DNA from 4 places in the Alicycliphilus soli genome. Region 2 is predicted to be linked to each of the others. Evidence: predicted binding sites of a transcription regulator. Region 2 holds the regulator's gene; each other region holds the start of a gene.
What was found. Region 2 encodes FNR, which switches genes on or off when oxygen is low (the NO sensors DNR and NnrR bind a similar motif). Its sites were predicted from a motif close to TTGATNNNNATCAA; they were not measured.

Region 1 (7,166 bases), 280 kb from region 2:
CCGTCGCCGGTCATGGCCACGAGCTGGCCCTGCGCCTGGTGCGCCCGGATCAGCGCCAGCTTGGCCTCGGGCGTGGCCTCGGCCAGGAAGTCGTCCACCCCGGCCTCGGCGGCAATGGCGGCGGCCGTGAGGCGGTTGTCGCCGGTGATCATCACGGTCTTGATGCCCATGCGGCGCAACTCGGCAAAGCGCTCCTTGATGCCGCCCTTGACGATGTCCTTGAGCTCGACAACGCCCAGCGCGCGGCGGCCCTCGGCCACCACCAGCGGCGTGCTGCCCCGGCGCGCGACCTCGTCCACCACCTGCTGCAGCTCGGGCGGAAAACTCCCGCCCAGCGCCTCAATATGCTGGCGCACGGCCTGGGCCGCGCCCTTGCGGATGCTGCGGCCCCCTCCTTCAGGGCCCGCCATGTCCACGCCGCTCATACGCGTCTGCGCCGAGAAGTGCACGAACTGGGCGCCGAGCTTTTCCACGTCACGCTCGCGCAGGTTGAAGCGCTGCTTGGCCAGCACGACGATGCTGCGGCCCTCGGGGGTTTCGTCGGCCAGCGACGCGAGCTGCGCGGCGTCGGCCAGCTGCTCCTCGCCCACGCCCGGCGCGGCGATGAAGCTGCTGGCCTGGCGGTTACCCAGGGTGATGGTGCCGGTCTTGTCCAGCAGCAGCACGTCCACGTCGCCCGCAGCCTCCACGGCGCGGCCCGAGGTGGCGATCACGTTGGCCTGCATCAGCCGGCTCATGCCCGCCACGCCAATGGCCGAGAGCAGGCCGCCGATGGTGGTCGGAATCAGGCACACCAGAAGCGCCACCAGCACCGTGATGCCCACCACCGCCCCGCTGCCGGCCTGCGCCACGGCAAACTGCGAGAACGGCAGCAGCGTGGCAATGACCAGCAGGAACACCAGCGTGAGCCCCACCAGCAGGATGGTGAGCGCGATCTCGTTGGGCGTTTTCTTGCGGTTTGCGCCCTCGACCATGGCGATCATGCGATCGACAAAGGTCTCGCCCGGGTTCACCGCCACGCGCACCACGATCCAGTCCGAGAGCACGCGGGTGCCGCCGGTGACGGCGGAAAAGTCACCGCCCGACTCGCGGATCACGGGCGCCGATTCGCCGGTGATGGCCGACTCGTCCACCGAGGCCACGCCGTCGAGCACCTCGCCGTCTGCAGGGATGGTCTCGCCCGCCTCGACCAGCACAACGTCGCCCTTGCGCAGGCTGTCGGCCTCGATGGGCAGCCATTGCAATGCGCTGCGTGCATGGTGGCCCGCTTCGTAGCGGCTGCCATCGAGCTTCTTGGCCCAGGTCTGCTTTTTCAGGCCGCGCAGGCTGGCCGCCTGGGCCTTGCTGCGGCCTTCGGCCAGGGCCTCGGCAAAGTTGGCAAACAGCACCGTGAACCACAGCCACAGGCTGACGGCCAGGATGAAGCCCGCCGGCGCCTCACCCTCGCCCGCCAGGGCCTGAAAGAACAAGAGCGTGGTGAGGATGGAGCCCAGGTAGACGACGAACATCACCGGGTTGCGCCACTGGGCCTGGGGCGCGAGCTTGGCGAGCGACTCGCGCAGCGCCTGGCGCGTGAGCGCGGGATCGAACAGGGACAGGGATTTTTTATTGTGCATGGTGTGCCTCCTCGGCAAGGACGGCGACCGCAGGCGCGGCCTGCGCCAGCAGCGCCAGGTTCAGGGCCAGCACGTTGACGCGCGGCTCGCCCCACAGGCCGAGCAAGCGGCCCTCGGTGTGCGCGGCCACCAGGGCCTGCACCTGGGCGGGGGCCAGGCCCCGTGCCTGGGCCACGCGCGGCGCCTGCAGCTGGGCGTTGGCCAGCGAGATATGCGGATCGAGCCCCGAGCCCGAGGCGGTGACGGCGTCCACCGGCACGGCGGCATGGGCCGCCAGGCCGTTGGCGCTGCGGTAGGCGCGGGCACGCTCGGCCACGGCCTCGATCAGGGCGGCGTTGGTCGGCCCCTGGTTGCTGGCGGCCGAGGCGCCGGCGTTGTAGGGCGCGCTCACCGTCTTGCTGGCATCCTGCGGGTCGGGTGCGCTGGTGCCGCTGGGGCGGGCGTGAAAGAAATGCGCCGCCGTGAAATGCTGGCCGATGAGCTGCGAGCCGACGATGGCATCGCCCTGGCGCACCAGGCTGCCCGCGGCCTGTGCCGGCAGCACCAGCTGGGCCACGCCGGTGGTGAGCAGCGGGTAGGCCAGGCCCGTCACCAGGGCCACGAACAAGGCGCCGCGCATGCAGGGGCCAAGCAGCCCCTGCAGCGGGCTGCGCTGCGCCGGGGTGCGGGCGGAAACAGAAAGGGTATGGGTGGTCATGGCAAATTTCCAATCACGGTTGCACCTGGCCGGCGAGCATTTGCAGCTGCTCGACCACGGGGCCCAGCGCCAGGGCGGGCAGGAAGGTCAGGCCGCCGACGATGAGCACCACGAACACCAGCAGGCCCATGAACAGCGGCGTGGCGGTGGGGAAGGTGCCAGGGCCCTCGGGCACGGTCTTCTTGGCGGCGAGCGAACCGGCCACGGCCAGCAGCGGCAGCAGCGTGAGGTAACGCCCCACGAGCATGGCCAGGCCGATGGTGGTGTTGAAGAACGGCGTGTTGGCGTTGAAGCCGGCAAAGGCCGAGCCGTTGTTGGCCGTGCCCGAGCTGTAGGCGTAGAGCACCTCGGAGAAGCCATGCGCGCCCCGGTTGGCCAGGCTGGCGGGCGTGTCGGGCCAGAGCATGGCCAGCGCCGTGAAGCCCAGGATGGATGCCGGGTGCGCCAGCACCGAGAGCATGACGAGCTTGATCTCGCGCGCCTCGATCTTCTTGCCCAGAAACTCGGGCGTGCGCCCGATCATCATGCCGGCCAGAAAGATGGTGAGGATGGCGTACTGGATGAGGTTGATGAGGCCCACGCCGTCGCCGCCAAACACGCAGTTGAGCATCATCTGAGCCAGCGGCACCAGGCCGCCCAGGGGGGTGAGCGAGTCGTGCATGGCGTTGACCGAGCCGGTGGTGGCCGCCGTGGTGGTGGTCACGAACAGGGCCGTGGCGGCAATGCCAAAGCGCGTTTCCTTGCCCTCCATGTTGCCGCCGCTCTGGCTGGCCGAGAGCTGCTGGTCCGCGCCCGCTGCGGTGAGCAGCGGGTTGCCGCTTTGCTCGGCGCCGTACACCAGGGCCAGAAAGCCGATGAACATCACCACGAAGGCACCCAGGAACACCCAGCCCTGGCGCCGGCGCGCCAGCATCAGGCCGCAGGTGACGGTGAGCGCCGACGGAATCAGCAGCATCGAGAGGATGTGCAAGGTGTTGGTCAGCGGCGTGGGGTTCTCGAACGGGTGCGCGGCGTTCATGCTGAAAAAGCCGCCGCCGTTGGTGCCGATGTGCTTGATGGTCTCGAAGCTGGCCACCGGGCCGAGCACGATCTGCTGGCGCGCGCCTTCGAGCGTGGTGGCCACGGCCTGGCTGTCGAGCGTCTGCGGCATGCCCTGCCAGACATAGACCAGCGCCATGACAAAGCACAGCGGCAGCATCACGCGCCAGAGCACGCGCATGAAGTCCACCCAATAGTTGCCCAGGTCCTGGCTGCTGGCGCGCGCGAGCCCACGGATGAAGCCGCCCGCCGCCGCCACGCCGGCCGTGGCGCCGCAGAACATCAGGAAGGTGATGGCCAGCATCTGCGTGGCGTTGGACAGGCTGCTCTCGCCCGCGTAGGCCTGCCAGTTGGTGTTGGTGATGAACGAGGCCGCCGTGTTGAAGGCCAGGTCCGGCGTCTGCGCGGCGTTGCCCAGGTCGTTCCACGGCAGCCAGCCCTGCAGGCGCAGCACCAGGTAGCCCAGGGCCATCATGGCGGCGTTGGACAAGAGCAGCGCCAGGCCGTAGCGCGCCCAGCCCATGCGCTCGGCCGGGTCCACGCCCAGGGCGCGGTAGCTCAGGCGTTCGAGCGCCCAGTGGCGCTCGTCTTCAAAGGCCTTGGCCAGCCAGTGGCCCATGGGCAGGGCCAGCGCGCCCATGGCCAGCAGCACCAGCGCAAAGCCGGTGAGATTGATTTCCATAGTTCCCCCTTGGAACGTATTCACAGCCGACGCAGCGCCAGGACAGCCCAGGCGGTAGCGGCAAAGAACGCGGCCGACAGGCCGATAAAGAGCAGGTCTCCCATGTCGCGACTCCCGGCGTCAGAACTGCTCCGGCCGCAGCAGGGCGTAGCCGAGGTAGACGAACAGGGCCAGCACGGCAGCGCCGGCCAGCCATTGAAGAACCAGCGGGCTGCTCATGGGCGCTCCTTGGGAGCGGTCAAGGGGTGGGGTGGTAAGTGCATGGCATTCCTCCGTTGTGCGATGGAGGAATGCTAGGTTTGGGGGTATCAGGCCGGGGTCAAGATTGCGCTGGCGGGTATCAAGAACGCATCAAGATGGGGCCATCGGCGGCAGCGCCAGGCCCCAGCGCGCCATGGCCGCGTCGTCCGTCACGCGCGCATCGACCCAGCGCGCTCCGCTAGGCGTCTGTTCCTTTTTCCAGAACGGCGCCTGGGTCTTGAGGTAGTCCATCAAAAACTCGCAGGCCTGGAAGCTCTCGCCGCGGTGCGCGCTGGTCACGGCCACCAGCACGATCTGGTCGAGCGGCGCGAGCAGCCCCACGCGGTGGATGACGCGCGCGCCGTACAGGTCAAAGCGCGCGAAGGCCGCATCGATCATGGCCTCTATGGACTTCTCGGTCATGCCCGGGTAATGCTCGAGCTCCATGGTGCGCACGCTGTCGCCCTCGTTGCGGTCGCGCACCGTGCCCACGAAGCAGCACACGGCGCCCACGCGCGCGTCCTGGGCACGCAAAGCGGCAAGCTCGGTGGAAACATCGAAGTCCTCGGTCTGGATGGAAACGCGGGTCATGGTGGCGGGGCGGCAAAATTGCGGGATTTCCAGCACTTTACCGCCCCGCCCCATGGCCCAGCAGACCATAGACACACCCGACTACACGCTCTACCCCTCGCCGCAGAACGCGCACCGCGTGGTGTTTGCGCACCAGAGCTTCGTGGCCCAGCCCTATGCGCTCATCGACCTGCCGAGCTTCGACCTGGCGGGCCGCTACAGCCTGTTTGGCGCCTACCGCAAGGCCGACGGCAAGATGGGCCAGCTCGTGAGCTTCGAGCTCGAGGCCGACCGCGAGCGCTTCGAGCGCCTGTTCGTGCCCGACTGAGCCGGGCCGCCGGCCCTGCGGCAATACCCGAGCAGGATACTAGGGTAAACCCGTATTCTTGACCTGCCTCAATGGCGCCCACGCCCTGTTGCGCTGCAATGAACGCAAGAGTCAACAACGGGAGAAAAGCGTCATGGCATTGCTCAAGCAACTCTTCACCACCGAGGTGGGTCTGTTCAGCGCTGTCGGCATCGGCTTCATGCTGTGCATGCTGGCCTTCTTCGTCTGGCTGTTCACGCGCAACGACGCGCCCAAGGACGGCGAGAAGTCCTGATGGGGCGCTGCTGACACCCGCCGCCGGGGCGCCGCATCCATCGAGGTGCCGCGCCCTTGTTGTTTGCCGTGCGGGACAATGCCGCCCATGCACGAAGACGACAACCAGATCCTGATTCCGCCCTCCTTCATCGCGCTCTAAAGCGATGCGCGCCAGCGTTTGCGCCTACCCCTGGACGAGCTGCGCGCACGCTACGAACTGTGCGAGGACCTGGCCTGCCATCTCGTGGAGCAGGCCGGGCAGATCTACCAGAGCGGCGCACGCTCCGAGGAAGGGGTGCTGCAGGGCATGCACGCGGGCCTGGCCGCGCCGGGCACGGGCGTGAGCGCGGCGGAGGCGCGCTGGATCACGCTGCGCCTGGCCGAGCTGCTGAACTGGCGCAGCCCCGAGCTGCCCGAGCCTGAGAGGGTGTGAGGCCGAGGCCGTCAGCCCCCGGTGACGGGCGGGAAGAAGGCGGCCTCGGCCCCGTCGGCCAGCGGCGTCGCCTCCTGGCCCATGACCTGGTTGAGCGCCATGCGCACGGCGCGCTCGCGCGCGAGGCTGCCGGCCCAGGGCTCGCCGCGCGCGATGAGCTCGTCGCGCAGCGCGCCCAGCGTGGCGGCACGGGTCTGCAGCCGCTCCTGCCCGACTCCCACGGCCTCACGGATGGAGGCGAAGTAGCGCACGGTGATGGTGATGGTGATGGGTGTGGTGGGCACGGTCATGACAGCAGCTCCGAGAACGGCAGAAAGCGCACGCGGTCGCCGCGCGCAATCGTCTGGCCCGCGGGGTTGTCCACCAGGCCATCGGCCCAGGCGGCCGAGGTGAGCACGCCCGAGCTTTGGTTGGCAAAGCGCTCGAGCGTGCCGTCCGGCGCATGGCGCACGCGCAGGAATTCACGGCGTTTGTCGGCCCTGGGCCAATCAAATCCAGCGGTTACAGCTATTGATTTAGGAGCGATATCGACCACGCCCTGCAGGCGCAGCACAAAGGGCCGCACGAGCAGGCAGAAGGTCACGAGGCTCGATACCGGGTTGCCCGGCAGGCCCATGAAATGCGCGCCACCCACATGACCATAGGCAAAGGGCTTGCCGGGCTTGATGGCGATCTGCCACAGGTCCAGGCTGCCCAGGCTTTGCACGGCGGGCTTGATATGGTCTTCCTCGCCCACCGACACGCCGCCGCTGGTCAGGATCAGGTCGTGGCCGCCGCTGGCCTCGCGCAGCGCGGCCACGGTGGCCTCGCGCCGGTCGGGCACTATGCCTAGGTCGGTCACCTCGCAGCCCAGGCGCTCGAGCATGGCGCGCAGCACGAAGCGGTTGCTGTTGTAGATGGCGCCGGGGGGCATCTTGTCGGGCGGCACAGCGCCGGGCATGACGAGCTCGTCGCCCGTGGAAAACAGCGCCACGCGCGGGCGCCGCGCCACCTGCAACTCGGCCAGGCCGACGCTGGCCGCAAGGCCCAGGGCGGCCGGGGTCAGGCGCGTGCCGGCGGCCAGCACCTGGGCGCCCAGGCGGATGTCCTCGCCCGCGCGGCGTATCCACTGGAGCGGCTGCGGCACGGCGTTGATGCGCACGCGCGCGCCGTCGGCGAGCGCCTCGCAGTCTTCCTGCATGACGATGGCGTCGGCCCCCGCGGGCACTGGCGCGCCCGTGAAGATGCGCGCGGCCGTGCCGGCGGCCAGCGGCGCGCCCGTCTGACCCGCGGCGATGCGCTGGGACACTTGGAGCGCGACGCCCGGG
Region 2 (7,166 bases):
GGCCTGTGGTGGGCCGTGTATCGAGGGCAGTTTGAAAACGTCGATCAAGAAGGGGAGCGCATTCTGCGGAATGATTGACATTGGTCAATTACCCCAATGCGAATCGGGTTGAAACTTTTTCTGCTTATCAATGAGGTAACCGATGGAGTCATCACAAACAAAAGTTGCGCACTACGACGATACCGTAGTGCGGCAGTTTTCAATCATGGCGGTTGTCTGGGGGGTGATTGGCATGCTGGTCGGCGTGTTCATCGCCGCCCAGCTGACATGGCCTGAGCTGAATTTTGGTATCCCATGGCTGAGCTATGGCCGTCTGCGTCCGCTGCACACCAATGCGGTGATCTTCGCCTTCGGTGGCTGTGGTCTGTTTGCCACCAGCTACTACGTGGTGCAGCGCACCTGCCAGACCAAGCTGTTCGGCGGGCCACTGATCCCTTTCACCTTCTGGGGCTGGCAGCTTGCGATCGTGGCGGCAGTCATCACCCTGCCGCTGGGCTACAACCAGAGCAAGGAATACGCTGAGCTGGAATGGCCCATCGACATCCTGATTGCGCTCGTCTGGGTGTCCTATGCCATCGTGTTCTTCGGCACGATCGGCAAGCGCAAGGTCAAGCACATCTATGTCGCCAACTGGTTCTTTGGCGCCTTCATTCTGGCGATCGCCCTGCTGCACATCGTCAACAACATCTCGATCCCTGCAGGTTTCCTCAAGAGCTACTCCGCATACGCGGGCGTGCAGGATGCCATGGTGCAGTGGTGGTATGGCCACAACGCCGTGGGCTTCTTCCTCACGACGGGCTTCCTGGGCATGATGTACTACTACATCCCCAAGCAGGCAGGCCGCCCGGTGTACAGCTACCGCCTGTCCATCGTTCACTTCTGGGCGCTGATCTTCACCTACATGTGGGCCGGCCCCCACCACCTGCACTACACGGCCCTGCCGGACTGGACACAGTCGGTGGGCATGGTGTTCTCGCTGATTCTTCTGGCTCCGAGCTGGGGCGGCATGATCAACGGCATCATGACCCTGTCGGGTGCCTGGCACAAGCTGCGTGACGACCCCATCCTGCGCTTCCTGATCGTGTCCCTGTCGTTCTACGGCATGTCCACGTTCGAAGGTCCGATGATGTCCATCAAGACCGTCAACGCACTGTCGCACTACACGGACTGGACCGTCGGTCACGTGCACTCCGGCGCCCTGGGCTGGGTGGGCCTGGTGACCATGGGTTCGCTGTACTACATGATCCCGCGACTGTTCGGGCGTGAGAAGATGCACTCCGTCAAGGCCATCGAGCTTCACTTCTGGCTGGCCACCATCGGCATCGTGCTCTACATCGCTGCGATGTGGATTGCCGGTGTGATGCAAGGTCTGATGTGGCGTGCGGTCAACCCCGATGGCACCCTGACCTATACCTTTGTCGAGAGTGTCAAGGCGACCTATCCGTTCTACGCGATCCGCTTCCTGGGTGGCGTGCTGTTCCTGAGCGGCATGTGCATCATGGCCTGGAATACCTGGATGACCGCCATCTCGGGCCGCTCCGTCAAGGTCGCCATCCCGGCCGTCAATCCGACTCACGCCTGAGGTCTGAGGAATTTGTAGATGTCCAATACACACAATCAAAAGAGTTCGGGCTTCACCCACGAGAAAGTTGAAACCAGCAACTTCCTCATGATCGTCCTGATCCTCATCGTGATCGCGATGGGCGGTCTGGTGGAAATCGTTCCCCTGTTCTTCCAGAAGTCGACGACCGAAGCGGTGCAGGGCCTCAAGCCCTATACGGCGCTGCAGCTGGCCGGGCGTGATGTCTATCAGCGCGAAGGTTGCTACAACTGTCATTCGCAGATGATTCGCCCGTTCCGTGCAGAGACCCTGCGCTATGGCCATTACTCCGTGGCGGGTGAGTTCGTCTACGACCACCCGTTCCAGTGGGGTTCCAAGCGCACCGGCCCGGATCTGCATCGCGTCGGCGGCAAGTACAGCGACGAATGGCATCGCATTCACCTGATCAATCCGCGCGATGTGGTGCCGGAGTCGAACATGCCCGCCTATCCGTGGCTGGAGAAGAACCAGGTAGATGCGGCCAGCATGCCTACGCACATGCGCGCACTGCGCCGCGTTGGCGTGCCCTACACCGATGAGGAGATCGCCGGCGCGGAGGAATCCGTCAAGGGCAAGTCCGAGATGGAGGCCGTCATTGCCTATCTGCAGGTGCTTGGCACTGCAGTGAAGTAAAGGGAGCCGGATATGGACGTCACCACCATGCGCATTGTGGTCACGCTGGCTTCGCTGGCGTGCTTTGTGGGCATCTGGTACTGGGCCTTCATGGCTCGCAACCGTGCCCGGTTCGAAGAGGCGGCCCAGCTGCCCTTCGCCAATGACGATTGATTGCTCCAACCGATACCAAGAGATAACCCATGAGCGATTTCACCAGTAACTTCTGGTCTATTTATGTGGCCGGGATCACGCTTGCCGGAATCATCGGCTGCGCCCTGCTGCTGTGGCTGACTTCTCGCAAGAAGGTCGAATCGGCAGCAGACAACACGACAGGCCATGTCTGGGACGAGGACTTGAAGGAAATGAACAACCCCATGCCGCGTTGGTGGATGTGGTTGTTTGTCATCACCATCGTGTTTGCGTTTGCCTATTTGGCTGCCTACCCGGGCCTTGGTACGTTCAAGGGACAGTTGGGCTGGACACAGTTGGGAGAATACCAAGCCGAGGTTGACAAGGCCAACGCGGAACTCAAGCCGCTCTATGCGCGCTTTGATGGCATGAAAACCGAGGAAATAGCAGCCGACCCCGCGGCCATGGCGATTGGCGAGCGCCTGTTCATGAACAATTGCGCGCAGTGCCATGGCTCGGACGCGCGCGGCAGCAAGAGCTTCCCGAACCTCAGCGACGGTGATTGGCTTCACGGGGGCACTCCGGACGACATCCGCAAGACCATCCACGATGGCCGCGTGGGTGTGATGCCTCCCATGGCTGCTGCCGTGGGCTCGGCGGACGATGTGCGCAATCTGGCGCACTATGTCCTGAGCCTGTCGGGTAGCCCGCACGACTCGCTGAAGGCATCGCTTGGCAAGTCCAAGTTTGCTGCCTGTGCGGCGTGCCATGGCATGGACGGCAAGGGCAATACTGCGCTGGGAGCCCCCAACCTCACTGATGACATTTGGCTGCACGGTTGGGGTGAAGCGGCGATTGTCGCTATGATCAACAACGGCAAGACCAATGAGATGCCGGCTCAGTCAGGGAAGCTGACGGATCAGCAGATCAATGTGTTGGCAGCATATGTCTGGGGCTTGTCCAACAAACCCGACGCGGCTAAATAATATTACTGATATGAGCCGGGCCCCCTCGTGGGGCGCCGGCTTTTTTATTGTGCAAGACATTCTTGCAACAAGAGATTTCCACGATGAATCCAGGCCAGGGAAAGCCCCGCAAGGTGATACCGATCGCGCCTAACAAGGCCGAGACGTCCAAGGGCGAATCTGTGTCCCTGTACGAGGCACAGAAGAAGGTCTATCCGCGATCCATCAGCGGCATTTTTGCGCGATGGCGCTGGGTCATGGTCTATGTGACCCAGCTGATTTTTTATTGCTTGCCTTGGTTCCAGTGGGGCGAGCGGCAGATGGTGCTTTTCGATCTGGGTGCGCGCCGCTTCTATATTTTCGGCCTGGTTCTCTACCCTCAGGATTTCATCTATCTGACGGGGCTGTTGATCATATCTGCCTTGGCCTTGTTCTTGTTTACCGCGGTGGCTGGGCGGCTCTGGTGTGGGTTCTCCTGCCCGCAAACCGTCTATACAGAGATATTCATGTGGATTGAGCACAAGATCGAGGGTGATCGCAGTGCTCGGATACGCCTGGACAATGGACCATGGAATTTTGAGAAGATCTGGAAGAAGACCCTCAAGCAGGTCATATGGGTGACTGTTGCCTTCTGGACAGGTTTTACCTTTGTCGGTTACTTCGTCCCGATTCGTGAACTGGGCGGCGAGCTGCTTGCGTTGCATGGGACCTGGCAGCTTTTCTGGGTTTTCTTCTATGGTTTGGCTACCTATGGAAATGCGGGCTATCTGCGTGAGCAGGTTTGCAAGTATATGTGTCCCTATGCGCGATTCCAGAGCGCAATGTTTGACCGCGACACCCTGATCGTCACCTACGATCCCGAGCGTGGCGAGCCGCGTGGGCCTCGCGTGAAGACCGTGGATCACAAGGCCAAGGGCTTGGGTGATTGCATTGACTGTTCCTTGTGTGTTCAGGTGTGTCCGACGGGTATTGATATCCGCAACGGCCTTCAGTATGAGTGTATTGGTTGCGGTCTGTGTGTGGATGCATGCAATACCGTGATGGACAAGATGCAATATCCGCGTGGGTTGATTCGGTTTTCAACACAGAATGGTGTGAAAAACCACTGGACTCAGGCGGAGATATTCAAGAGGGTGCTTAGGCCGCGCGTGCTTTTCTACACCACCATACTGCTGGCGCTTTGTATTGGAATGATGGCGAGCTTGGTCGTTCGCACTCCATTGAAGGTGGATGTGGTGCGGGATCGTGCTGCCTTGTCCCGTATTGTCGCTGGCGGCAAGTTGGAGAATATCTATCGTTTGCAAATCATGAATGCCACCGAGGGCGTTCAGCGCTATACCATTGCGGCACGCGGCCTTGAGGGTCTGGAGGTCGTGTCCGATGGGGATGTCGAAATAGGCCCTGCGGAGTCGCGCTGGGTCGTCGTGCGCTTGCAGATTCCTTATGGTTCGGCGGCGCCGGGTTCGCATCCGGTGTATTTCGATATTCGAGAGCAGGGTGGCCAGGCCGGGGTTGCGGAGAAGTCGGTGTTCCTTGTTCCTCGTTAGCAAGGGAGCAGTGCTGTTCTTATGTTTGTTGGGCCTTCATTGGGTCGCGGAGTTTGATGTCATGACCACAACTACACCAGAGACCAATCTGTCGGCAAAGCAGCCATGGTGGAGATATGGCCATGTCTGGTTGATCATCGCCGGGCCAGTAATTGTGGTAATTGCAGGCTTCGTGACGCTTTGGCTTGCACTTGCTCAGCCTGACCCACTATTGTCTGAAGACTATTATCAAAGAGGTCTGAATATCAACGAGACCCTGAAGAGCCAGGACGCAAGCATGACACCTGCCATCAAGGGTAGAAATCATGCGGCTACGCCGGCGGAAGACCAGCCTCGCTGACGCAGCGAGCTGGCCGGCCTAGGGGGAAACGGGAAGACACGGGTTGCACATCTGATGCTAGGCTTTCGCAGGTCAATCTGGAGGTGCTTCTATGTGGGTGCAGCGACTGATGTGGATTGCCTGGCCGGCATTCCTGATGGCCGGCGTTCTCGAGATGCTGGTGTTTGCCTTTGTTGATCCTGCCGCGCTGCAATGGTCTGACGAGCCAACCCGGCTCTCGCGAGAGGCTGTCTATACGGTCGCATTCTTTGCATTTTGGGTGATCATCATGATCTCGGGCGCACTCACAACGCTGCTTGCCGCTTCTCCGTTCGAGTTCAATGGCTCCCCTTCATCGCGCAGGACTGGGCGCGATGGTGATTCGAACTACGCCTCCTGATCCACCAGTTTGCTTTGAGTGTGGGGGGCAGGTGAAGCCCGGAACTGGCTAGTGCCCAGACTGCTGATTGTTCACGATTCGCTTCAAGGCTTCTGTATTCACAATGCGAACGTGACGTTGCTTGACTTCGACAATTCCGTCTTCGACGAACTTGGAGAAGGTGCGGCTCACCGTCTCCAGCTTGAGGCCCAGGTAACTTCCAATCTCCTCGCGGGTCATGCGCAGCACCAGTTCCGACTGTGAGAATCCCCGCGCGTGAAGACGCTGCACCAGGTTCAGCAGAAAGGCTGCAAGCCGTTCTTCCGCACGCATGCTTCCGAGCAGAAGCATGACGCCATGTTCCCGCACAATCTCCCGGCTCATGATCTTGTGGACATGGGTCTGCAATGCGGTGAATTCGCGCGACAGCTCCTCGATGCGTTCAAATGGCATCACGCAAACCTCGGCATCTTCGAGGGCCACGGCATCGCAGGTGTGTCGATCGTTGACGATTCCGTCGAGGCCTATGATCTCACCTGCCATCTGAAAGCCGGTGACTTGGTCGCGTCCGTCCTCGGTGGCCACGCAGGTCTTGAAGAATCCGGTGCGTATGGCAAAGAGAGACGTGAAGGGCTCGCCATTGCGAAAGAGCGTGCCCCCGCGTTTGACCTTGCGGCGCACCGCGACGATATCGTCGATGCGCTTGAGCTGCTGCTCGTCCAGCCCTACAGGCATGCACAACTCGCGCAAGTTGCAGTTCGAGCAGGCTACTTTGATGGACTGAGGAGTGTGCATGGATATCCGGTTCATGATGCGAGCCTGCCCCTGGCCACTGTGGAAGCGGGTTGCATCGCAACTTGTTGGAAGACTTTGATCTAAGGCTGCATTGTCGTCCATTGGACATTGCGGATGCTTGATCGACGTCAAGGACGCTGACCAGACTGTACGGCACAGTGCGCTCGAACCGCAAGGAATCCCTTCATGACTGTCGTTACAACTGAGCTTCTGCGTCGCTTTGACGTTCCGGGGCCGCGTTACACCTCCTATCCCACTGCAGATCGCTTTGTGGAGGCATTTGGAGAGAAAGAGTACATCCTTGCACTGGCACAGCGCCGTGTCGGGTCCGTGGCCAAGGCCATGCCGCTGTCCCTGTATGTACACATCCCGTTTTGCGAGTCCCTTTGCTACTACTGTGCATGTAACAAAATCATCACCAAGCATCCCGAGCGTGCCGAGGTGTACCTACGGTACTTGAGCCGTGAGATCGATTTGCATACCGCGCACTGCGGCATCGGCCAACATGTGAGCCAGCTGCATTTTGGAGGTGGAACGCCGACGTTCCTGTCCGACGATGGTTTGCGGGAATTGATGGGCATGCTCAAGCGGAGCTTCGTGTTCGTGCCTGGGGGGGAGTACTCCATCGAAGTGGATCCCCGTACGGTGGATGAGCAGCGACTGGCACTCCTGGCGGAACTGGGCTTCAACAGACTCAGCTTCGGCGTGCAGGACTTTGATCCCGAAGTGCAGAAGGCTGTGCATCGGATACAGCCTGCCGGGAAGGTGTTTGGTCTGGTCGAGAGTGCGCGCAAGCTGGGCTTTGAATCAGTCAACG
Region 3 (7,166 bases), 1.3 Mb from region 2:
CTCCAGGGGGCGCATGCTGCCCGTCTCCAGGCAGCGCTGGTGCCAGCTCAATGCCTCGCCCAGCAGGTGCGGCGTGTGCCTTGCGCCCTGGCGCTGGGCGCGGTCGAAGTAGTCCTGCAGCAGCGGACGCCATTCGGGGTGGGCGCAGCGGTCGATGATCAGCTGCGCGCGTTTGCGCGGCGACAGACCGCGCAGGTCGGCCAGGCCCTGCTCGGTGACGATGATCTGCGTGTCGTGCTCGGTGTGGTCCACGTGCGAGACCATGGGCACGATGCAGCTGACGGCGCCGCCCTTGGCCACCGAGGGCGTGACGAAGAACGACAGATAGCCGTTGCGCGCGAAGTCGCCCGAGCCGCCGATGCCGTTCATCATGGCCGAGCCCATGACATGCGTGGAGTTGACGTTGCCGTAGATGTCGGCCTCGATCATCGCGTTCATGGCGATCACGCCCAGGCGGCGCACCAGCTCGGGGTGGTTGCTGATCTCCTGCGGGCGCAGCACGATGCGCTCGCGGTAGAAGTCAATGTTCTCGGTGAACTCGCGCATGGCGTCGCCCGACAGCGAGATCGCCGTGGATGAGGCGGCGCGCATCTTGCCGCGCTTGAGCAGTTCCAGCATGCCGTCCTGCAGCACCTCGGTAAAGCCCAGCAGGTCGTCGAACGGGCCATCGAGCAGCCCGGCCAGCACGGCATTGGCCACATTGCCCACGCCCGACTGCAGCGGCAGCATGTCCTTGGGCAGGCGGCCCATCTTCACCTCGTGCGTGAGGAATTCGATGATGTGGCCCGCGATCTGCTGGGACACGGCGTCGGGCCTGGCAAACGGCGTGTTGCGGTCGCTCGCGTGCGTCTCGACCACGGCCACCACCTTGGCCGGATCGACGCGCAGATAGGGCTCGCCGATGCGCTCGGTGGCCTGCGTCATGGCGATGGGCTGGCGCCGCGGCGGGATGGCCGTGCCGTAGTAGATGTCATGCATGCCCTCCATCTCGGCGGGAAGCTGGCCGTTGACCTCCAGGATGACCTTGTCGGCAATCTCCAGCCAGGTCTTGTTGTTGCCCACGGCGGCCGAGGGGATCAGGCGCCCGTCGGGCAGGATGCCCAGCACCTCGATCACGGCCACGTCCATGCGGCCGAAGAAGCCGAACCAGGCATGCTGGGCCACATGCGAGAGGTGGAGGTCCACATAGTCGATCTCGCCGCCGTTGATGCGCTCGCGGCAGGCCGGGTCGGACTGGAACGGCAGGCGCTGACGCAGCCCGCCCACCTTGGCCAGCAGGCCGTCGAGCTCGGGCGAGGTGGAGGCGCCGGTCCACAGGTTGATCTGGAACGGCTGCCCCTGTGCATGCGCGGCCTCGATGCGCGCGGCCAGCGCCTGCGGCACGGCCTTGGGGTGGCCCGATCCGGTAAAGCCGCTCATGCCCACGGTGTGGCCGGGGGCGATCAGCGCGGCCGCCTCGGCGGCGCTCATCAGTTTGCCGCGCAGGCCGGCGTGCTGGATGCGGGAAGTGGACACTACAAACTCCTACAGACGCAAAAAAACGCGCGGCATCTTAGCGCCGCACAAGGGTAAACCCTTGCTTTAATTCCTAGGGTTTACCCTAGATCGAAACAGATTAGGATGGCCCGCATGCCACATCAGACGCCCTGCCCCTCCTGCCGCCAGCCCATGCACATCACGCGCTTGGACGCCAGCGACGGGCGCGCCGTGGAGCTGGATCTGTGCTTTGCCTGCCAGGGCCTGTGGTTCGACCCGAGCGAGAACACGCGGCTCGCGCCGGCCGCCGTGCTGCAGTTGTTCGAGCTGCTGCACGACCATCACGGCGACGCCCACCAGCCGCTCGCCACGCGCCTGGCCTGCCCGCGCTGCACCAAGGACCTGGTCAAGGGCTACGACATCGCCCAGGGCGGGCGCTACGTCACCTACCGCTGCGCGGCGCGCCACGGGCGCTTTTCCACCTTTGGCTCCTTCATGGTCGAAAAGGGCTTTGTGCGCCACCTGAGCCAGAGCGAGCGCGAGGCCCTGGCGCAACGCGTGGGCACCATCGCCTGCACGCAATGCGGCGGCAGCGTCGACATCCGCCATGAGCATGCCTGCCCCTGGTGCCGCTCGGCCCTGTCGCTGCTCGACCCGCAGGCCGTGGAACGCGCGCTGCAGCGCTACGGCGCGATGATGGACTCCGCGCGCGAGCAGCGCAGCCCCGACAAGCTGGCCGACGCGCTGGTGGCGCTCGAGCGCATGAACGCGCGCGAGGAACGCGAACGCCAGCGCGAACGCGTCGAGGGCCGCACCGGCCTGCAGTTCGACCTGGTGACGGCGGGCGTGGAGCTGGTCTGGTCGCTGCTGCGGCGCTGATTCAGCATCAAAATGGCCTCTAACGCCTGTCCATAAAGCGCAGGCAGCTATTGTTTTCGCAGTGCCTGACGATCAGGCCGCCCGACCGCCTGCGTCGCGGTTGAGCAGCGCGTAGAGCACGATGGCGCCAAAGGTCGCCGTGCCTATACCGCCCAGGGCAAAGTCGCCGAACTTGAGCGTGAACTCGCCCGTGCCCAGGATGAGCGTGATGGCGGCCACGATGAGGTTCTTGTTCTGCGAGAAGTCCACGCGGTTGTCCACCCAGATCTTGGCGCCGGCAATCGCGATCAGGCCGAACACCACGATGGACACGCCACCCATCACGGGCAGCGGAATCGCCTGGATGAGCGCGCCGAACTTCGGTGAAAAGCCCAGCAGCACGGCAATGCCCGCGGCCACCAGAAACACCGCCGTGGAGTAGATGCGCGTGGCGGCCATCACGCCGATGTTCTCGGCGTAGGTCGTCACGCCCGTGCCGCCGGCCGCGCCCGAAACCATGGTGGCAATGCCGTCGCCGATGAAGGCGCGGCCCATGTACTGGTCGAGGTTGCGGCCGGTCATGGCGGTGACGGCCTTGATGTGGCCCAGGTTCTCGGCGACGAGGATGATGACCACCGGCACGATGAGCAGCATGGCCGGCGCGCTGAACACCGGCGCGTGGAACTGCGGCACGCCGAACCAGGGCGCGGCCGCCACGCCCGACAGATCCACCGGCTTTCCGAGCCCCATGCCGTTGGTGAACACGGCGTAGAGCACGCTGGCGGCCAGCAGGCCGACGAGGATCAAGAGGCGCTGCACCATGCCGCGGGTGAACACGGCCACCAGGGCCACGCAGACGAAGGTCAGCGCCTGCATCCAGGCCTCGAAGTTGTTCGCAGCCATGTTCTTGATCGGTATCGCCGCCAGGTTCAGGCCGATCACCGCCACCACCGCACCCGTGACCACGGGAGGCATGAAGCGCTCTATCCAGCCCGTGCCGACCAGGTGCACGATGACGCCCACGGCCGCGTACACGGCGCCGCAGGCGATGATGCCGCCCAGCGCCACGCCGATGTTGGCGTTGGCCCCCTTGCCCGCATAGGCCGTGGCCGCGATCACCACGCCGATGAAGGCGAACGACGAGCCCAAGTAGCTCGGCACGCGGCCGCCGGTGATCAAAAAGAAGATGAGCGTGCCTATGCCGCTCATGAACACCGCGAGATTCGGGTCAAAGCCCATGAGGATGGGCGCCAGCACCGTGGAGCCAAACATGGCGATCACATGCTGTATGCCCATGAGCCCCGTCTGCCCCCAGGGCAGGCGCTCCTCGGGGCCTATCACCCCCCCGTTTGCCAGCGCCTGTGCCGGGCGCTCGCTCCATTGAAACATCCCCATTTGTTCGCTCCTGTTGTTGGGTGGGGCGATGGTAGAGGGTTTGGCAAGAGCCGCGTAAGCCAGGCACAAAAATAGCCTCTGGCGCTTGTTGCACAAGCGACAGAAGCTATGAAAACGGAAGTGGCGCCAAAGCTCAGGGCGCCAGCGTGGGCCAGGCCGGGCGCCTGCCCGTGAGCTGGCTCACGATCAGCCCCTTGAGCGGCGGCAGCCGGTTGGAGCCGGCGAGCACCGCCTGGCGCAGCAGGCGCGGCAACGCCCGGGCGTCGGTGTACAGGCGCACGATGGCGTTCGTGCCCTGGTAGAGCGGCCAGGCATGGCGGTGGTGGTCGCGCGCGTAGGGGGCGAGCACGCTGGCCGCGCCGATGTCGGCGCCATGGGCATGGGCCGTGGCGATGGCGCGCGTCAGGCCCTCGACGCCGGCCAGCCCGAGGTTGTAGCCATGGGCCGTGACCGGGTGCATGCCCACGGCGGCGTCGCCCAGCAGCGCGCAGCGCGGCGCGGCGAAGCGGTGCGCGTAGACGGCCACCAGCGGGTAGGAATGGCGCTCTCCCACGAGCTGCATGGCGCCCAGGGGGTGCTGGAACTGCGCCTGCACGCGCGCCGCGTATTCCTCGGGCGGCAGGGCCAGAAGCTCCTGCGCCTGGGCCGCGCCGGTGGTGATCACGGCCGAGCATTGCGGGCTGCCGTCGATCAGGTCGGGCGGCAGAGGCAGGATGGCCAGGGTCTGCTCGTAGCCGAAGCATTCATGCGCCACCTCGTGGTGCGGCAGCTCGTGGCGCAGGCGGCAGACGATGACGGTGCGGCCGAAGTCGTACATCGACGCGCCTATGCCGAGCTGGCGCCGGATGCTGGAAAACCGGCTGTCGGCCGCCACCAGCAGCGGCGCGCGCAGGCTCTGGGCGGGCTGGCCATCCTGGCTGTAGTCGAGCTCGGCATGGGCCGGGGTGACGGCCACGCGCGTCACGCGCGCGCCGGTGATCAGGCGCACCAGCGGCTCGCGCGATGCGACCTCGTAGGCCGTGCGCCGCAGCGCGTGGTTGGGCACGATCCAGCCCAGGTGATCGACGCCGCTGCCGCCCGCGTGCAGCTGCATGGCGCCGCGCTGGCCCACGGGGCCGTCGTGCACCTGGGCCTCGCGCAGCAGGCCGATCTCGTGCTCGGCCAGGCGCTGCCAGCTGCCCAGGCGCTGCAGCGTGGCCACGCTGGGGTGGGTGAGGGCAATCTCGCGCCCGTCGGGCGGCGGGTCGGCGAGCACGGACTCGGCCTGCTGCTCGAGCACCGTGACGCGCAGGCCGGCCTGCGCCAGCGAGGCCGCCAGCGACAGCCCGGCCGGCCCGCCGCCGACGATGAGCACGTCGGCGCCGGCCTGGGGCGGCGAGGAGGGGGTGGAAAGGGAATCGGTCATCACATCGGTCATAGCCATGGGGCGGCATTGTCCGCCGGCTCTCGGGGTGGGGGCTTGTTGGGGGTCAAGTCGGGATGACGATGGATGCGTCAACCACCGTCATCCCCACGAACGCGGGGATCATGCATTGTCGGCCTGGATGGCAGGTGGATCCCCGCGTTCGCGGGGATGACGGGCATGGTGAACAGGGCATGCCAGGGGCACGCATCCACCTGCGCCCTGCACAAACTTCAAAATATATAGCTGCTTGCGCCCTCCAGATAAGCGCCGCAGGCCAATTCAACCCCAACTCCCCTGCCCCCGCGCACATTCGAGCGCATGGTCGGCAAGGCGCTGCACCAGGCGGCTTGTGTCGCCCGCGCGGCGCGCCAGCGCGATGCTCACGTGAAAGCCCGGCGGGTTGTCGGTGAGGCGCAGGCATTTCACGCCGCGCGGCACCACCTGGCGCGCCACGCCGGCCACCAGGCCCACGCCCAGGCCCGAGGCCACCAGGCTCATGATGGTCTGCACCTGGGCAGCCTCCTGCGCCACGCGCGGCACAAAGCCCGAGAACTGGCAGCGCATCATGGCCAGCGCCGCCAGGCCCGGCACCTTGGCGCGCGGGTAGATGATGAAGGGCTCGTGCGCCGCCTCGCTCAGCGCGATGGACTCGCGTGCGGCCAGCGGGCTGGTCTCGGCCACGGCGAGCACGAAATCGTCGCGCTCGAGCGGCAGCAGCTCGAAGCCGCTCGCGTCGAGCAGCGGATAGCGCAGCAGGCCCGCGTCCAGGCGCCGCGCGGCCAGGCCTTCGAGGATCTCGGACGATGTGGCCTCGGACAGCTCCAGCGTGATCTGCGGGTAGCGCGCGCGCAGCGAGGGGATGAACCGCGGCAGCAGCGCATAGGTGGCCGAGCCTATGAAGCCCAGACGCAGCCGCCCGCCCGTGCCCTCGCACGCGTGCTGCACGGCCTGGCGGCATTGCTCGGCATGCAGCAGCGCACGCCGCGCCTCGTCCAGCATGGCCTGGCCCGCGGCGGTGAGCAGCACGCCGCTGCTGGAGCGCGCAAACAGCGCGCCGCCGAGCTCCTCCTCGAGCCTGCGGATGGACACCGACAGCGGCGGCTGCGCCATGTGCAGGCGCTCGGCCGCACGGTGGAAGTTGCCGGTCTCCGCGAGGGCGACGAATTGCTGGAGCTGGCGCAGCTTCATGTGATACCTGCCGAATATTGAAAATGCTTTTTTAAATATTAGACACCGCCACGCCGACTTGCCTACAGTGCAGCCGATGCAGGGCGCACGGGGCCCGGTGCATGGCCCGGCGCATGGCCTCGTGTATCTTGTGCCCCGGCCATGGCACCGGCCGCGGCCCCAACACCATCACCCACAAAGAGGAGACAGCATGATCAGCTACGACGTCGCCGAGCTTGGCCAACCCCTGGTGCGCACCGAGCGCCCCACCCCCCAGCCCACGGGCGACCAGGTGCTGGTGCGCATCGAGGCCGCGGGTGTGTGCCATTCGGACCTGCACATCTGGCATGGCTCGTACGACCTGGGCCATGGCAAGACCCTGTCCATGACCGACCGCGGCATGAAGCTGCCGCTGACCATGGGCCACGAGATCGCCGGCGAGGTCATCGCCGTGGGCGAGCAGGTCACGGGCGTGCAGGTGGGCAAGCGCTATGTCGTCTTCCCCTGGCATGGCTGCGGCGAGTGCAAGGTCTGCCTGCGCGGCGACGAGAACCTGTGCATGGCCGGCCGCTCCATGGGCGTGTACCAGCCCGGCGGCTATGCCGACCATGTGCTGGTGCCCAAGTCGCGCTACCTGGTCGACATCGGCGACATGTCGCCCGTGCACGCCGCGCCCTATGCCTGCTCGGGCCTGACGACCTACAGCGCGATCCGCAAGTTCGCGCCCGCGGTGCTCGCTGACGAGAAGATCGTGATCTTCGGCGCGGGCGGCCTGGGCCTGATGGCGGTGATGCTGGTCAAGGCCCTGGGCGGCGCCGGCACGCTGGTGGTGGACCCCGACGAATCCAAGCATGGCGCGGCCCTG
Region 4 (7,166 bases), 1.3 Mb from region 2:
TGCGCGTGGGCATGCCTACCTTGCTCGTCGGCGGCGAACAGGATCGCTGCACCCCGCCCGAGGCCCTGCTGGCGCTGGCCCATGTGCTGCCCGATGCGCGCGTGCAGCTCATGCCGGGCGTGGGACATTGGCCGCAACTGGAGAACCCCGAGGCGTTCGAGCAGGCGCTGCTGGAGTTTCTCGCCGAGCCCGCGCGGCGGCTGCACTGAGCCGAACGCAGCCGCAGGCGGACACCTGGCGCGCAAGCATCCGACGTCTCACAGGGTCTTTGGGGTTATCCCAGTCTGGCTAACATGCATTGCATGAACACCTTGTCGCCATCCCGCCCCTCGTTCAAGGCGCAGATGCACCGGGCGCGCGAGGATGCCATCGTCGAGGCCGCGAGCCGCCTGCTCGGCGAAAAGGGCTTCGAGACCATGACCGTGGACGAAGTGGCCGCGGCCGTCGGCATTGCCAAGGCCAGCCTCTACAAGCATTTCTCGGGCAAGGACGATTTGTGCACAGCCGCCATGGTGCATCTGGTGGAGCGCCTGCAGCGCTTCCTCGGCGGCCTGCCCGACGAGCTCTCGGCCCTGCAGCGCCTGCAGGCCCTGCTGCGCTGGTCGCTGGAGCTGCAGCTCGACGACGAGACGCCGTTTCTGCCCCAGCGCAACTCGGCCCTGGCCCAGGCGCTGCGCTGCTGCGGCGCCTACCAGGCATCGATGCAGGAGGTGAATGCGCGCATCCTGGGCTGGATCACCGAGGCCCAGGCCCAGGGGCAGTTGCGCGCCGAACAGCCGCCGGACGTGGTTCTGTGCGCGCTGCTCGCACGCTCGGCCGACCCCATGCTCGACCTGCTGCGCGAGCGCGGCTACGACCGCTCCCAGATCGTCGACTGGGCCATGGCCACCTGCCTTGGCGGCCTCACGGCCTGACCAACTGTCAGCGCACCAGCAGCACGGGCACCGTGCAGTTGGCGAGCACCTGGGTGCTGACCGAGCCCATGACCAGCTTGCCCAGCGAGCCATGGCCGTGCGTGCCCATGACGACGAGGTCGTACTTGCCCGATTCGGCCACCTTGGCAATGGTCTCGCCGGCCGGGCCCACCTTGGTGATGGTCTTGAGCTGCACGCCATGGCGTGCCATGAACTTGACCACGGGAGACACCACCTTTTCGCCCTCCTCGGCGTAGTAGCTGTCCACGGTCTCCTTGCCCAGCGCGGCGCGCGCGCGCGGCGGCAGCGGGGGCTGCACGGTGATGGCCGTGTAGCTGTGCGTGGTGCCCAGCATCTCGTCGTGCGCGGCCAGATAGGCCAGCATCTTCTTGGTGTAGGGACTGCCGTCGACGGCAAGCAGAATATTCATGAGTGGTTACTCCATCAGCGGTGTTTCAGACTAATTCGCGCCTGCGCCTGTTGTCTTGACCTGGGTCATCTTTGTCGTGCGGTAGGGGCATGAGCCCTGGAGCATGGGCATGCTCCAAGCCTTGTCATCATACGGTGAGCACGCAGTGGTGCCGAAACGCATCCTGCTCCCCCTTGCGCGCGTAGCCCAGGGGATTGGCGACCACGCGACAGCGCCAGGGCCGGCCATCGCCATGCCTGCCCTGGACCATGTAGTCGCTGGGCGCATGCAGATGGCCATGCAGCCACAGCCGCGCTTGGGGCAGCAGCTCATCGATGGCGTTGCAGAAGCCGGCCGTGCCGGGGCTCAGGCCATAGCGCGGGTCGGCACTGCGCAGGCTGGGGGCGAAATGCGTGACCACCACCGTGGGGCCGGAAAAGGGCCGGGCCAAGGCCTCGCGCAGCCAGGCCTGGCAGGCCAGGCCCTGCTCGCGCAGCTGTGCGGCCAGAAAGGGCTCGCCCCGGCGCGTGCCACCCGTCTTGGCGAGATAGAAGTTGGCTGCCCGAAAGGCCTTCTCGCGGCGCTGCAGGCGCCGGGCCGGATCGGTCTCGCCATGGTGCACGGCAAGCGCGTCGAAGTCGCTCCACAGCGTGGTGCCCAGCAGGCGCACGCCCTGGTGCACGACGGTCTCGCGCTCCAGCCAGATCAGCCCGAGCCGGTCGCAGGTGCGGCGCAGGCGCGCGTGCGCGGCGTCGAAGTCCTGGGCGTCGTACTCGTGGTTGCCGGGCACGAAGACCACGGGCGTGGGCCAGCCGGCATATTGCGGCAGCGGCGAAAAGCGCGCCAGGCCGAAGTCCTCGTCCGTGAGCAGGGAGCCATGTTGGTACGAACCTATGTCTCCGGCGAGCACCAGCAGGTCGGCACCCGGGGCGGGGTCGGGCATGAAGCCCGGGTGGGTCTCCAGGTGCAGGTCGGACAGCAGTTGCAGCTTCATGGGGCCGGTGGTGGTGCTCATGCGGGCGCGGCGATGCCGACGGCACGCGCAATGGTCGCGCGCAGCCAGCGGTGCGCCGGGTCATGGCTGCGCCGGCCATGCCAGAGTGCATCCACATGCACCGCGGGCAGCTGCAGGGGCAGGGGGCGCCAGACGAGGTGGTCGTCCACGTTGGCCAGCCCCACGAAGTGGCGCGGCAATATGGTCAGCAGATCGCTCGTGGCGACGACGCGGCCGGCCGTGAAGAACTGGTTCACCGTGAGCACGATGCGCCGCTCGCGCCCCAGGGCCGTGAGGGCTCCGTCGATGAAGCCATAGGGCTTGCCGGAAAAGCTCACCAGCAGATGGCGTGCGGCGCAATAGTCGTCGAGCGTGAGCGGCCCCTGGGCCAGCGGGTGGCCGGCGCGCATCACGCAGACATATTCGGTGGTGTACAGGCGCGTGCTGTCATGCGTGACCACGGTGTCGGTCTGGGCACGCGCCGTGAGGTCGGCCAGCGCCGCGGGAAAGTAGCCCACGGCCAGATCGACGCTCTCGTCGTCGAGCAGCGGGCGCGGGTCGCGCGTGGTCAGGGGCACGACGCGCAGGGAGATGCCCGGCGCCTCGCGTTCCACGAGCTCGATGAGCCGCGGCATCAGCGTGGCAGCGGTCGCATCGGACATGGCCAGCACGAAGTCGGTGTGCGCCGCGGCCGCGTCGAAGTCCCCTGGCGCCAGGCTTTCCTGCAGCTGCGCCAGGGCCTGGCGCACCGAGGGCCACAGGGCCAGGGCGCGCGGCGTGGGCTCCACGCCATGGCCGGCACGCACCAGCAGTTCGTCGCCGACGGACTCGCGCAGGCGGCGCAGCGCATTGCTCACGGCCGGTTGGGTGATGGCCAGCTTCTCCGCCGCACGCGTGAGGTTGCGCTCGGCCATGACCTCGTCGAAGACGCGCAGCAGGTTCAGATCCAACGTACGGAAGTTCAGGGGCGGCATGCCGAATCATGGCATACATATCACCCACATGAATATCGGAGATTCAAACTATCCATTGGACATAGCCTAGGGTTAACCCTAGTATCACCCCTGTCGCCAGGGCAGTTCCGCCATCCGCGGCGACAAGGCTTTTGATCATGACCCAATTTGTTGCTATCGACCTTCCCCTTGAGCATCGCGGCGTTGCCCGCATCGAAGGCGCGATCCACCACCTGCGCGACAGCGCCACCCGTTTCGATGCCGTGCGCAGCGGCACCCCTCTTCTGTTGGCTGCCCTGGTGGCGGCGCTGATGGCCCTGGCCAACCAGTTCATGGACAGCTGGAGCGATGGCCATCTGCTGGCCAGCTGGACGCTGATGTGGCTCGTCGCCTTTGTCAGCATGGCGCTGCTGGCCACGCCGGTGCGCCGCGCTCTGGTGGCCCTGCGCGGGGCCCTGCGGGCCTGGTCGGAGGCTCGCCGCCGCCATGCCGAGGACGAGGCCACGTGGAACGCCGCCCTGCAGGACGCCCGCCTCATGGCCGACCTGAGCCGCGCGATGAATGGCATCGCCGTCGAGGACATCCGCCGCTATCGCTGATGCGCCATGGCCCCCGGGCCGCGCGCGAACCAGAGGGCACCTTCGGGTGCCCTTTTTGTTGCCCTTGTTGTTGCCGGTGGGTCGCGTGGACTCCCGGCCCATGCCGGCAGGCAAAGAAAAGCCCGCCACGGCAAGGGCGGGCTTGCTGGGTGCGGCGCGCGGCACCGGGCAGGGTGCCCGGTGCTGCGGGTTGGCACGTCAGGCGGCCAGGCGCTTTTCCAGCTCGGCCTTGGTGGCCAGCAGCTCCTGGGGCAGGCCCTGGGCCAGCTTGTCGAAATGCTCGGCGTGCAGCTTCAGCTCCTCGGCCCAGGCGGCCTTGTCGATGCTGGTCACGCTCTCGAACTGGGCGGGGCTGAATTCGAGGCCGGTCCAGTTGATCTCGGCATATTGCGGGGCGATGCCGAAGGCCGTCTCCTGGCCCTGGGCGCCGCCCTCGATGCGGTCGATCATCCACTTGAGCACGCGCATGTTGTCGCCATAGCCGGGCCAGACGAACTTGCCCTCGGCGTTTTTGCGGAACCAGTTGGTGGTGAAGATCTTGGGCAGGCTGGCACCCTGGCCGGCGATCCTGGCGCCCATGTTCAGCCAGTGCTGGAAGTAGTGGCTCATGTTGTAGCCACAGAAGGGCAGCATGGCAAACGGGTCGCGGCGCACCACGCCCTGGGCGCCGAAGGCGGCGGCCGTGGTCTCGCTGCCCATGGTGGCGGCCATGTACACGCCCTCGGTCCAGTTGCGCGCCTCGGTCACGAGCGGCACGGTGGTCGAGCGGCGGCCGCCGAAGATGAAGGCGTCGATCTTCACGCCGGCCGGATCGTCCCAGGCCTCGTCCAGCGCCGGGTTGTTGGTGGCGGCGACGGTAAAGCGTGCGTTGGCGTGCGCCGCCTTGCGGCCGGCCTTGCCGTCCTCGGGCGTCCAGTCCTTGCCCTGCCAGTCGATCAGGTGGGCGGGCACCACGCCCGTGTCCTTTTCCATGCCTTCCCACCACACGTCGCCGTCATCGGTCAGCGCGACGTTCGTGAAGATCACGTTCTTGTCCAGGCTGGCCATGCAGTTCGGGTTGGTGTGGTAGTTCGTGCCCGGGGCCACGCCGAAGTAGCCGGCCTCGGGGTTGATGGCGCGCAAGCTGCCGTCGGCCTGAGGCTTGATCCAGGCGATGTCGTCGCCAATCGTCGTGACCTTCCAGCCGTCGAAGGCCTTCGGGGGCACGAGCATGGAGAAGTTGGTCTTGCCGCAGGCGCTCGGGAAGGCGGCGGCCACGTGGTACTTCTTGCCCTGGGGGCTGGTCACGCCCAGGATCAGCATGTGCTCGGCAAGCCAGCCCTGGTCGCGCCCCATGTTGGAGGCGATGCGCAGCGCCAGGCATTTCTTGCCCAGGAGGGCGTTGCCGCCGTAGCCCGAGCCGTAGGACCAGATCTCGCGCGTCTCGGGGTAGTGCACGATGTACTTGGTCGTGGGGTTGCAGGGCCAGCTGGTCTCGTCCTTCTGGCCGGCGGCCAGCGGCGCGCCCACGGTGTGCATGCAGGGCACGAACTCGCCGTCGGCGCCGATCACGTCGTACACGGCGCGGCCCATGCGCGTCATGATCTTCATGTTCACGGCCACATAGGCGCTGTCGGACAGCTCCACACCCACATGGGCGATGGGCGAGCCCAGCGGGCCCATGGAGAACGGCACGACGTACATGGTGCGGCCGGCCATGCAGCCGTCGAACAGCGGCTGCAGCGTGGCGCGCATCTCGGCCGGGGGCATCCAGTTGTTGGTCGGGCCGGCGTCTTCCTTCTTCTCGGAGCAGATGAAGGTGCGGTCTTCGACGCGCGCCACGTCCGACGGGTCGGACCAGGCGAGGTAGCTGCCGGGGCGCTTGGCGGGGTTGAGCTTCTTGAAGGTGCCGGCATCGACGAGCTGCTGGCACAGCTGGTCGTACTCCTCCTGGCTGCCGTCGCACCAGTGGATCCTGGCGGGCTTGCACAGGGCGGCCATTTCGGCGACCCAGGCGATCAGCTTGGCGTTCTTGACGTAGGCGGGGGCCTGGATGTTCAGACCTTGTGCGGTGGGAGCGTTCATGGTGGGCTTCCTAAGTTGAAAAGCAGTTTTTTCAAAGAAAGCGCACCGCGGACTCGTCGCTCGCCCCGCGCACTGGACGCTGCCTTTGAAAAAACGGCTTGGCATGGCGGCCGGCTCGCGGGTGGAGCATGGGCCGGGGCAGGTGCATGCATGTCGCGCGGCGACCGAACCGACGATTCTATGAAGGTGCCCCGAATTTGTCTTCAGGGCCGGCGGCAAATCAATGCAAAAATAACATGACTTTATGCGCGCAATGAGGCCTGTCGATGCGACCGCCCGAAACGACGAGGCCCCGCGATGCGGGGCCCCGACTGTGCTGCGTCGAAGGTTGTCAGGCCATGAACACGGCGATCATGGCGAGCAGAAAGATCATGATCGCGCCCACGGCGGGAATCACCACGGGGATCACGTTCACCACGGTCTCGATGGGGTCGGTCGCGGTGGCCACTTCGACATCTGCCGCATTGGGCGCTATGGGGTGATGGGTCACGGGCTTGTCTCCTGAATGGGGTTTGCGGACCAGTGTAGCGGCAATGCATGCGGCGCGGCGCCCGGGCCTTACCCGCATCAGCGCAGCTCGGCCTCCATGTGGGCCGCGCGCAGCCGCTCCAGCACCTGCTGCACATGTTCCTTGCCGCGCGTCTGCAGCACGAGCTCGATCTCCACGTTCTGCGCAGCCAGCATGGTGAAGGCGCGCTGGTGGTGCACCTCCTCGATGTTGGCGCCTGCGTCGGCCACGGTGGCGGTGATGCGCGCGAGCACGCCGGGCACGTCGCGTGCGCTCACCAGGATGCGCGCCAGGCGCCCGGAGCGCACCATGCCGCGCTCGATGATGGCGGCCAGCAGCAGCGGGTCGATGTTGCCGCCCGAGAGCACCAGCCCGACCTTTTTGCCGCGAAAGCGCTCGGGGTAGCGCAAGAGCGCCGCCAGGCCCGCGGCGCCCGCGCCCTCGACCAGGGTTTTTTCGATCTCGAGCAGCATGAGCACGGCCTGCTCGATGTCGCCCTCCTGCACCAGCACCAGCTCATTGACCAGGCGCGCGATGGCGTCGCGCGTCATCTCGCCGGGCTGGCCCACGGCAATGCCCTCGGCGATGGTCGATTGGCCCTGCGGGTGCTGCGTGCCCTGGATGGCGTTGACCATGGACGGAAAGCGCGCCGCCTGCACGCCCACGATGTCCAGGTCGGGCTTGAGCGCGCGCGCCGCCGTGGCGATGCCCGCGAGCAGCCCGCC

Region 1: the regulator FNR is predicted to act here: its motif matches at 5,230-5,243, upstream of ABUE11_RS11190 (DUF3149 domain-containing protein).
Region 3: the regulator FNR is predicted to act here: its motif matches at 5,189-5,202, upstream of ubiM (5-demethoxyubiquinol-8 5-hydroxylase UbiM).
Region 4: the regulator FNR is predicted to act here: its motif matches at 1,400-1,413, upstream of ABUE11_RS00485 (universal stress protein).

The regions. Positions count from the first base shown of each region.
Region 1 is NZ_CP160388.1:2,367,669-2,374,834, forward strand. Features, by position in the region: gene kdpB (potassium-transporting ATPase subunit KdpB) at 1-1,616, opposite strand, end outside; gene kdpC (K(+)-transporting ATPase subunit C) at 1,606-2,313, opposite strand; gene kdpA (potassium-transporting ATPase subunit KdpA) at 2,327-4,033, opposite strand; gene kdpF (K(+)-transporting ATPase subunit F) at 4,154-4,252, opposite strand; gene ABUE11_RS11180 (molybdenum cofactor biosynthesis protein MoaE) at 4,385-4,864, opposite strand; gene ABUE11_RS11185 (hypothetical protein) at 4,917-5,171, shown strand; gene ABUE11_RS11190 (DUF3149 domain-containing protein) at 5,305-5,445, shown strand; partial or broken gene ABUE11_RS11195 (hypothetical protein) at 5,533-5,859, shown strand; gene ABUE11_RS11200 (MoaD/ThiS family protein) at 5,871-6,149, opposite strand; gene glp (gephyrin-like molybdotransferase Glp) at 6,146-7,166, opposite strand, start outside.
Region 2 is NZ_CP160388.1:2,652,149-2,659,314, reverse strand. Features, by position in the region: gene ccoS (cbb3-type cytochrome oxidase assembly protein CcoS) at 1-78, shown strand, start outside; gene ccoN (cytochrome-c oxidase, cbb3-type subunit I) at 143-1,582, shown strand; gene ccoO (cytochrome-c oxidase, cbb3-type subunit II) at 1,601-2,233, shown strand; gene ABUE11_RS12660 (cbb3-type cytochrome c oxidase subunit 3) at 2,246-2,386, shown strand; gene ccoP (cytochrome-c oxidase, cbb3-type subunit III) at 2,416-3,330, shown strand; gene ccoG (cytochrome c oxidase accessory protein CcoG) at 3,414-4,856, shown strand; gene ABUE11_RS12645 (FixH family protein) at 4,918-5,196, shown strand; gene ABUE11_RS12640 (hypothetical protein) at 5,288-5,575, shown strand; gene fnr (fumarate/nitrate reduction transcriptional regulator Fnr) at 5,624-6,364, opposite strand; gene hemN (oxygen-independent coproporphyrinogen III oxidase) at 6,536-7,166, shown strand, end outside.
Region 3 is NZ_CP160388.1:116,006-123,171, reverse strand. Features, by position in the region: gene ABUE11_RS00565 (acetyl-CoA hydrolase/transferase family protein) at 1-1,470, opposite strand, end outside; gene ABUE11_RS00560 (zf-TFIIB domain-containing protein) at 1,630-2,355, shown strand; gene ABUE11_RS00555 (solute carrier family 23 protein) at 2,428-3,729, opposite strand; gene ubiM (5-demethoxyubiquinol-8 5-hydroxylase UbiM) at 3,863-5,134, opposite strand; gene ABUE11_RS00545 (LysR family transcriptional regulator) at 5,414-6,322, opposite strand; gene ABUE11_RS00540 (alcohol dehydrogenase) at 6,513-7,166, shown strand, end outside.
Region 4 is NZ_CP160388.1:101,122-108,287, reverse strand. Features, by position in the region: gene ABUE11_RS00495 (alpha/beta fold hydrolase) at 1-209, shown strand, start outside; gene ABUE11_RS00490 (TetR/AcrR family transcriptional regulator) at 303-914, shown strand; gene ABUE11_RS00485 (universal stress protein) at 922-1,344, opposite strand; gene ABUE11_RS00480 (metallophosphoesterase) at 1,472-2,317, opposite strand; gene ABUE11_RS00475 (LysR family transcriptional regulator) at 2,335-3,291, opposite strand; gene ABUE11_RS00470 (hypothetical protein) at 3,429-3,869, shown strand; gene ABUE11_RS00465 (phosphoenolpyruvate carboxykinase (GTP)) at 4,068-5,933, opposite strand; gene ABUE11_RS00460 (hypothetical protein) at 6,265-6,423, opposite strand; gene ABUE11_RS00455 (threonine ammonia-lyase) at 6,501-7,166, opposite strand, start outside.